Regions from separate parts of the Cupriavidus sp. GW823-FHT06D04 genome, predicted to be linked through region 1. Evidence: predicted binding sites of a transcription regulator. Region 1 holds the regulator's gene; each other region holds the start of a gene.
What was found. The regulator sigma-54, encoded in region 1, starts transcription at its own class of promoters, with help from an activator protein. The targets are predictions, from matches to a motif close to TGGCANGNAANCTGCTTT.

Region 1 (2,199 bases):
TATGGCGCAGCATACACCTTGGCGCTGCGCTTGCGAACACTCTTGCCCATTCGGGTGAAAAGCGTTGGCTCCGGCGCCACAGCCGGGCCGCACCGCCAGTGCGGGCGCGGCATGCCGGCGGCAACCCGGAACGCAAGGGCGCAAAAAAGCCGCGCTTCGTGGCGCGGCTTGCCTGTTCAATCCTGATTCAGCAGCCCGCTGCGGGGCTGCCGGGCACGGTCATTGCTGCATTTGCGCTGCGGCCATCTGGTACTTGACCGCTTCGCGGTCGTGGCCTTGCACGCGATCCTTGTAGCGGATCACCTGACGGTCCAGCTTGTCGACGAGTGCGTCGATCGCTGCATATAGGTCTTCGTGATGCGCCTCGACAAAGATGTCCTTGCCCTTGAGATGTAGATTAATTTCCGCGTACTGACGCCGGTCCTTTTCCTTGTGGTTGTCGACAGAGAGCAGCACGCTAACGCCAATGACCTGATCGAAATGCCTGACGATTCGCTCCAGCTTCGTTTCCACGTACTCACGCAGAGGGGGCGTGATGTCCAGGTGGTGTCCACTGATCTTGAAGTTCATAGCGCTTCTCCTTCTGAAAGAGCCTCACCAGGCAGGCGGTGGGCTCGGCTACAAAGACTTGCGGAGATTGACTGCGGGGATCTTCAGGGCTTCGCGATACTTGGCAACAGTGCGGCGCGCAACAACAAAGCCTTGCTCACCCAGCAGTTCGGCAATGCGACTGTCGGAAAGGGGATTCCTCGGGTCTTCGGCTCCTATCAGTTGCTTGATCAAGGCGCGGATGGCCGTTGATGAAGCCGCGCCACCGGTTTCGGTGGACACGTGGCTGCCGAAGAAGTACTTCAGTTCGAAAGTACCCATCGGCGTTGCCATGAATTTATTGGTCGTCACCCGGGAGATGGTTGACTCGTGTAAACCCAGTGTATCGGCAATCTCCCGCAAAACCAAGGGGCGCATGGCGATTTCGCCGTGACTGAAAAAGTTCTTTTGACGCTCGACAATGGCCTGCGAGACACGCAGGATTGTGTCGAACCTTTGCTGGATGTTCTTGATCAGCCAGCGCGCCTCTTGCAGCTTTTGCTGCAGTCCGGCCGTGCCGGACTCACCCTTCGCGCCACGCAGGATTTGGGCATACATATCGTTGATGCGCAGCCTCGGCATCACATCCGGATTGAGCTGCGCGATCCAGCCGCCGCCACCCTTGCGCACGAACACGTCCGGCACCACAAAGTCCGCTTCCGGGCGGCTGTACGCATGGCCGGGGTAGGGCGCCAGCGAGCGGATCAGTTCGTGTGCGGACTTCAGTGCCACTTCATCTACCTGCAGCGCCTTCTTCAGCCGCGTGTAGTCGCGTACTGCGAGCAACTCCAGGTGATTGCTAACGATGTTCAGCGCCAGTTCGCGTTGCGGGTGCGTCAGGCGTCGCAACTGCAGGGCCAGGCACTCGGCGGCGTTGCGCGCACCCACGCCGGGCGGGTCGAAACTCTGCAGCAGCGTGAGGATGGCGTGGACTTCGTCGATCTCGAACTCGAGTTCTTCCGGCAACTCCGTGCAGATCTCCTCAAGCGATGCGCTCAGGTAGCCATCGTCGTCGAGCGATTCGATCAGGAAGATGGCCAGGCCTTTGTCGCGCGCCGAGATCTTCAGCGGCGTGAGCTGCTCCATCAGGTACTCGCGCAGCGTGGGCTCGGCCTCGCGCAGCTGCATCGGCGTTTTTTCATCCTCGTCGCCCTGGGGGCGGCGGGCAAAGTCGTCCAGGCTCCAGTCGCCGCTGCCGTAGTCGTCGCCGTTGCCGTTGCCGCTGTCGCCATAGCTGTCGTCGTCACCCGCGCCGTCGGCGCGAGCCTCGCCATTGCCCTGGGGCTCAGCCGGGGCGGGCGCCGGTGCGCTCTGCAGGTTGACCGAGCCGTCGGCCGCCACGCGCAGCGGGCTTTCGATCCAGTCGTTCTCGCGCTCGAGCAGCGGGTTTTCCGTCAGCGCCTGTTCGACCTCTTGCTGCAGTTCCAGCGTGGAGAGCTGCAGCAGCCGGATCGACTGCTGCAGTTGCGGGGTCAGGGCCAGATGCTGGGAAAGACGGAGCTGTAGCGACGGTTTCATGCGAGCTATTCTATGCGCATCTTTCCGTTGTTGGAACGGAAATTGCTATCGCTTATGCGGTCCGATCGCCGCTGGCTGTGGGAGGGCCCACGC
Region 2 (2,199 bases), on a different contig from region 1:
AGGCCACCAAGCGGGTTGCCGCCGCCCTGACCATTGCCGTTGAGGAGCGCGCCAGCGGCCGCGACCGTCTTGCCGGCCTCAGTCACCACGCCGCCCAGCGGCGAGACCACCGGCGCGTGGCTGTTGCTGATCATGCTGCCGCCGGCAGCCGCGGTATTGCCGACCTTGTAGAGCAGGCCGTTGGCCGGATCGCCCAGGTGCGTGACCGCGCCCAGGGTCTGCGTGCCGTCGGTGACCTTGCTGGTCAGCGGCACGATGACCTTGCTGACCGAATTCGTGACCTGCGCGACCGGGCCTTCGGACAGCACGCTGTGCACCTTGCCGCTGCTATCGTGCACCGCGATGCCCACGTGCCTGACCAGGCCGCCCACCGGCTCGGTCACCGGCGCCAGTGGTGCCAGCTTCTCGGTGCCCAGGCCGTATACCAGGTCGCCGCCGCTGATCAGCGTCTCGCCCACGTCGTGGACCACATTGCTGGTGCTGGCAACCGTCACGCCAACCGGGTTGTCGACCGAACCCATCTGCCCCAGCCCGTCGCGCACGCCCGCGCCGAGCGAGCCAACGGCCCTGCCGGCATTGATCACCACGTCGCCGGCGCCTTCGCGCGCCTTGGTGGGCAGCAACGGCAGCGGCGCTTCCTGGATGCTCTTGCCGACCTCGCTGATGGCATTGCCCGTGGCCACCACGGTATTGCCCGCGCCTTCGGTCACCTTGGCGGTGGGCGTGGTCTCGCCCGATGCGGACGGTCCCGGCGTGACCGGCGTGTCGATGTTGCTGTTCGGCCGCGGATTGGCGCCGCTGCCGCCACCGCTCGACGAACAGCCTGCCATCAGCAAGGCAATAGCGGCCACGCCGGCCGCGGCCAGTGAGGTCATGGAATGCTGCGACGGATGCTTGGTTTGCATTGTCCTTCTCCTGTCTTGTTGGCCACGGTGCTGCCGGCCGTCTTGTCTTATGTGCGCCGCATGGGATTGCCGACGAGCCTCCCCGGAGTCCCGCTTTGTTCCTCTGGCGGACCGCTCCGAACCGGCACGGCAAGACAGTGGAACGCGGGATCGTCGGCGCGTCTGGACAACAAATGGCAAGGCCCGTGCCAGCGGCGCCGGCGGTGCCGGCACGGAACCGGCCGCGGCGCTGCAAGCCTTGCCTGGCGCGGATTGCCGGGGTCCGGGGTAGCCACGTGCTGGGCCCAAACGCCGTTGCGGCGCGGGCCTGACGTGTTACGTGCTACGTAACGTGTTCCTGGAACACGGGAACACGGCGGCGCGGATGACCGTGGCGGGAGGGCGGTGGCAGCGCACGGCACGGCGCGCTTTCCTGGCTGGGTCGCCATCGCCGCATGGCCCGCCGTTCCGGCTGTTTTGTTCCCTGCAGACGCCACACGTTACGTAACGCGTAACGCGCAGCCGCCCCGACACCCCGTCCCCGGCGGCGCCGCAAGCGGTTCCCGCCACTCCCCTGGGAACCGCGCCCGGCAAGGCTTTGCGGGCACCACACCCGAATTCCGCAGGGTCCCTTCCGGGACGCGTCGCGGCGCTGGCATACCGATTGCGCCATATCCGTCACCGCCGCACGCAGAAAGCGAACGCGTTGCGCGGCCGAGCGATTTAAACGACGGGAATGAGGGAACAGAACATGCGCAAACAACAACTCGCCGTAACGGCACTCCTCGCAACCTTGCTGGCCCTGGGTGGCTGCGCCAGCGGCAGCGGATCGACCTCCATGGGCACCAGCGATACGGCGGGCACCAATGGCGGCACTAAGACTACGGGAACCGATGGCACTGGCGGCATGGGTGGCTCCGGCGGCAGCACCGACCTGGCCGGCGGCGGTACCGGTGGCACGGGCGGCGGCACGGGTGGTACCGGCGGCACCGGTGGAACGGGTGGCAACGGCGGCAACACTGGCGGCGGCGAAACGCCCACCTCGCTGACCCCGACCGCCACGGTCATCAACAATGCCGGCACGGTGCTGGGCAATACGGGCAGCACCGTCACCGACCTCGGCAACCAGCTCGGCAGCGCCAACCTGCCGCTGGTGCCGACGCAGACGCAAAGCGGCCTGGGCGGCGTGGTGGCCTCCACCGGCGATGCCGTGGGCGCGCTGGCCACGGGCCTGCAAGCGGGCCTGGGCAGCATCCCCAATTCGACCAACCCGGTTGGCACCACGGTCGCCAGCACCGGCAATGTGGTCACCGAA
Region 3 (2,199 bases), on a different contig from region 1:
ACTCGCTGCCTCAATACCCCTTGAAATTCGCATTCACCCGCTGCCGCAGGTAATCCCCCGCGCTGATCGGCGGATACTTGCCGCCGGGCCCTTCGATCATCGCACTGCGGTTGGCCTGGCAGAAGAACGCCATGCTGTAGCGCGGACCCATGTATTCATCCGGCGCGGGATTGCGCACGCGGTGGAAGTTCGACGGCAGCCGGTCGTCGCTCCAGCGCATCAGCATGTCGCCGATATTGCAGGTGATGACTTCCTCGTCCGGCTCGATCGGGGTCCATGCCTGCGCCTCCATCTCCTTGCCGGGGCAGACCTGCAGGCCGCCCTGGCCGGGGCGCTGGAACAGCAGCGTCAGGCAATCGAAATCCGTATGCGCGCCGGCGCGCCAGAGGTCCAGCTTGTCGCGCAGTTCGGGCGGGATCGCGTAGTAGTGCAGCAGCCGTAGCGTGCTCTGGTAGTCCGGCGCCCGCGGATCGTGCGCCTGCGTGAAGAAGTCGCTGGCAAAGCCGAGCTTGCCGGCAAAGCACGACAGCACCTTCATGCCCACCTCCCAGCATTGCGCCTCGAAGGCAAGCATGGTGGCGCGGAAGCCTTCCAGTTCGTCATCGCCGGGCCACAGCCCGGCCATATGCGGGCGCGTGATCTGGTAGGACTCCTTCTGGTCCGGGGTGCCGGTCGAGGGGCGCACCTGCGCGCGGCTTTCCCAGCCGGCGTTGTTGGCCTTCTGCAGCGGGTATTGCGCCTTGACGGCGTCGGGCAGCGCGAAGAAGTGCTCGGTCATGGCGAAGGCTTCGCGCACCCTGGCCAGGTCGATGCCGTGGTTGGCGATCTGGAAGAAGCCGACGTCGACCGATGCCTTCCACAGTTCATCGGCGATTTGCGCCTTGCGCCGCGCGTAGTCGGACAGGTCGATGCGGCGGATCTCGCGCTGGCGGGTTTCCGAACCGAACGCGCCCATGCGCGATTCGCGGTGGAGTTCGGCCAGGGCGTAGGCGGTGTCTGGTTGGCTCATGGTGTTCCTTGTGCAATGCGGGTCAGGGATTGGCCCCTCGCCGGCACAGGCAGACCACCCATGGCAACGCACGCCGGGACAACGCGCTCCTGAGGTCGCCTGTGCCAGCCTGCGCGATGGCGAGGGGCACGGACTTCAAGAGCAATTCCCGGCCATCCGGCGTGCGTCTGCGACGCGCCGCGGGGATGGTGAACGCTTCTACTCTTGCCTGAGGTTATGCAGGTTCCGGGCCAGGGGTTTTGCACCGGGATCGCAGCATTGCGCCGGGGATTGCGCTGTGATGGCGCATGCCGGGCAACGGCTTGGTGCATGGCGCCGCGCAGCGCCCGGCACGGATCCTGCTGAAACCGCAACGGAGTAGAAGCGTTCAGCGGCACGCCGCCCGGAAATTGCTCCCGATGATGTGCACGGTCCCCGCGCATGCCCTGGCCGCATGCCGGCGCGGCGTGGTGCCGGCGTCTCGGGAGGCCACGCTCTCCTTCTGCACCCGCGCCAGCCGCCCGCGCACGCATCGTCCAGTGACATTCGTTCCGGAGAAAGACATGCGTCGCCGTTCCTTCCTGCGCGCCACTGGCGCCACCGCCCTGCTTGCCGCCGCCCCGTTCGCGGTGCCCCATGTCCGCGCGGCGGGCTCGCTGCAGAAGTTCAAGTTCAATCTCGGCTGGAAGGTGGAAGCCTCGGGCGCGGGGTTCCTGCTGGCGCACCAGCGCGGCTACTACAAGGACGCCGGGCTCGACGTCACCATCGATACTGGCAACGGCTCGGCTTCGGCCATCAGCCTGGTCGCGGGCGGCGCCTATGACTGCGCCTCGGCCGACCTGGCGGCGATGATCGAATTCAACACCACCAACCCGTCCGCCGCGCTCAAGGCGGTGGCCATCCAGTACGACCTGAATCCGAACGCGATCCTGGTGCGCAAGGGCAGCGGCATCGTCAGGCCCGCGGACCTGGCCGGCAAGTCCATCCTGGGCCAGCCGTTCAATGCCTCGCGCAAGCTGTTCCCTGTCTTCGCCAGGGCGCAGGGCTTCGACCCCGGCGGCGTGAAGTGGGAGAGCGTCACGCCCGATATCGGCGACACGCGCTTCGTCAAGGGCGACTTCGATGCCGCCGCCTATTTTTTCTTCACCGGCCTGCTGAACCTGAAGGCGCGCGGCATGGGGCCAGAGAAGATCACGGTGTTCCGCTTCTCG
Region 4 (2,199 bases), on a different contig from region 1:
TACGGCGCGCGCCACGGCAAGCGCATCGTCGGCATCACCGACCGCGCGCTGGCCGAGCTGCGCCACTATGACTGGCCCGGCAACGTGCGCGAACTGGAGAACGTGATCGAGCGCGGCGTGATCCTGGCCAGCCAGGGCGGCCAGATCACCGCCGACCACCTGTTCCTGCCAGGCACCGTGGCACCGGTGGTGGATACCGCGCCGCGGCTGGGGGCGGGCGGCACCTTGCCAGACCTGCGCGAAGCCGCGGTCCATGCGCTGCTGGACCAGATGTCCGAGCAGCAGCTGGCGCTGGGCGAAGTCGAGACCGTGCTGATGGAGGCGGCCATGCAGCGCGCCGACGGCAATATGAGCCAGGCGGCGCGGTTGCTGGGTATTACGCGGCCGCAGCTGGCGTATCGGTGGAAGATGCGCGGCACGCGCGGGGGTAACGGCCACGGCAACGGTAACTGAGGCCGCTTCCAGGCTTCAAATGCCGAGGGTGTGCTCCCCTCTCGCGCAAGCGGGAGAGGGGAGCACACTCGCGTGGATCAAGCGCGTTCACACGATCCCCTGCGCCACCCATCTCCTCCGCTTCTCCCGGCCCCTCGCATTTCTCCACTTGATCATTTGATGCAGCCCCTCCGGGCCGCGCATCGGCCCGAAGTTGCCCGATGCTGCACCGCGCCAACGATTTTTCCCTGTCAGATCAAGTCTTCTCAACTAGGTTGCCCACGCACGCTGCTGCGCCGCAGGGCAATCCCATCCGCATCTGCTCGCTGCCCGCAAACGCCCGCCCGGCGCGGCTTTTGATCATTTGATCAAGGCCTGCGCGCAGCTTCATCAATTCATCGATGCGTTTCGCGCGGACCTTTCCGGGTTAACGCGCACGCTCGCCACCGCCAATTCCCCGCAACCCTTGTCCCACAACGCTTCGCGCTCGCTGGCACGGTCTTCGCAATAAGGCCTGCGTCCAGCCAACGCAATGGAGCGCGCCATGAACACCCCGTCGGTTCCCCTGTTCGAAGCCACGCCGCGCTATGTGCGGGTCGAGGGCCGCACCCCAGAAGGGTTTGTTCAGTTCGCCTTCAGCGTGGCCGACCCTGAGCTCAACGTCGAACTGATCATGCCGGAGCCGATGTTCGAAGCCTTCTGCTGCGTCAACCGCGTGCGCTTCCTGCCCCCGCTGGAAGCAGCGCCGCAGCCGCAAGCCGACGACTGACGCCGCAGCCACCGCATCACAAAGAGAGAAGGGATACAGGAGACCAAACGATGCAAGTCGATATCAAGACCCAGCAGATCCAGCCGCTGCGCCAGAACTACGGCCATGTCGCGCGCCGCTTCGGCGACAAGCCGGCGTCGCGCTACCAGGAGGCGACCTACGACGTGCAGTCGGAGGTGAACTTCCACTACCGCCCCACCTGGGACCCCAGCTTCGAGCTGTATGACAAGCGCCGCACGGCGATCGTGATGCAGGACTGGTACGCGCTGAAGGACCCGCGCCAGTTCTACTACGGCGCCTACGTTACCGCGCGCGGGCGCCAGCAGGATGCAACGGAGAAGAGCTTTGCCTTTGTCGAGAAGCGCGGGCTGCTGCAGGCGCTGCCGGCCGAATGGCAGGAACGCCTGGCCACAGGCCTGCTGCCGCTGCGCCATGTGGAGTGGGGCGCCAACATGAACAACTTCTACTGCGCCGACTATGGCTGGGGCACGGCCATCACGCAGGCCTGCACCTATTGCGCGATGGACCGCCTGGGTATCGCCCAATACCTGTCGCGCATCGGCATGCTGCTGGACGGCAATACCGGCGTGGCGCTGGAGCGGGCCAGGGTGGCGTGGCTGGAGAGCGCCGCATGGCAGCCGCTGCGCCGCTTTGTCGAGCATACCTTTGTCACCGAGGACTGGTTCGAGACCTTCATCGCCCAGAACCTGGTGCTCGACGGGCTGCTCTACCCGCTGGTCTACCAGCATGCCGACGCGGTGATCGCGCGCGCCTGCGGCACCGGGCTGGCGGTGCTGACCGAATTCATGAACGACTGGCGCGACGAGCACGCACGCTGGGTCGATGCCGTGATCCAGGCCGCCGCGGCCGAGTCCGAGGCCAACCGCGTGCTGCTGTCTGGCTGGGCGCGCGCCGCCTGCGCCGAGGTGGCGCAGGCGCTGGTGCCGGTGGCCGATGCGCTCACCGGCGAGGACGGCGCGCAGATGGTGGCGCTGTGC

Region 2: AC1Q7H_RS07860 (collagen-like triple helix repeat-containing protein) is a predicted target of sigma-54. The motif match lies at 1,079-1,096, and genes of this name have one in related genera.
Region 3: AC1Q7H_RS11720 (isopenicillin N synthase family dioxygenase) is a predicted target of sigma-54. The motif match lies at 1,225-1,242, and genes of this name have one in related genera.
Region 4: AC1Q7H_RS06290 (phenol hydroxylase subunit) is a predicted target of sigma-54. The motif match lies at 924-941, and genes of this name have one in related genera.

The regions. Positions count from the first base shown of each region.
Region 1 covers NZ_JBXAHL010000002.1:123,488-125,686, forward strand. Annotated here, with positions in the region: gene hpf (ribosome hibernation-promoting factor, HPF/YfiA family) at 220-570, opposite strand; gene AC1Q7H_RS04275 (RNA polymerase factor sigma-54) at 619-2,106, opposite strand.
Region 2 covers NZ_JBXAHL010000003.1:380,086-382,284, forward strand. Annotated here, with positions in the region: gene AC1Q7H_RS07860 (collagen-like triple helix repeat-containing protein) at 1-905, opposite strand, end outside; gene AC1Q7H_RS07865 (collagen-like triple helix repeat-containing protein) at 1,636-2,199, shown strand, end outside.
Region 3 covers NZ_JBXAHL010000006.1:202,789-204,987, forward strand. Annotated here, with positions in the region: gene AC1Q7H_RS11720 (isopenicillin N synthase family dioxygenase) at 11-1,009, opposite strand; gene AC1Q7H_RS11725 (ABC transporter substrate-binding protein) at 1,552-2,199, shown strand, end outside.
Region 4 covers NZ_JBXAHL010000003.1:44,247-46,445, reverse strand. Annotated here, with positions in the region: gene poxR (phenol degradation transcriptional regulator PoxR) at 1-453, shown strand, start outside; gene AC1Q7H_RS06290 (phenol hydroxylase subunit) at 977-1,201, shown strand; gene AC1Q7H_RS06285 (aromatic/alkene monooxygenase hydroxylase subunit beta) at 1,252-2,199, shown strand, end outside.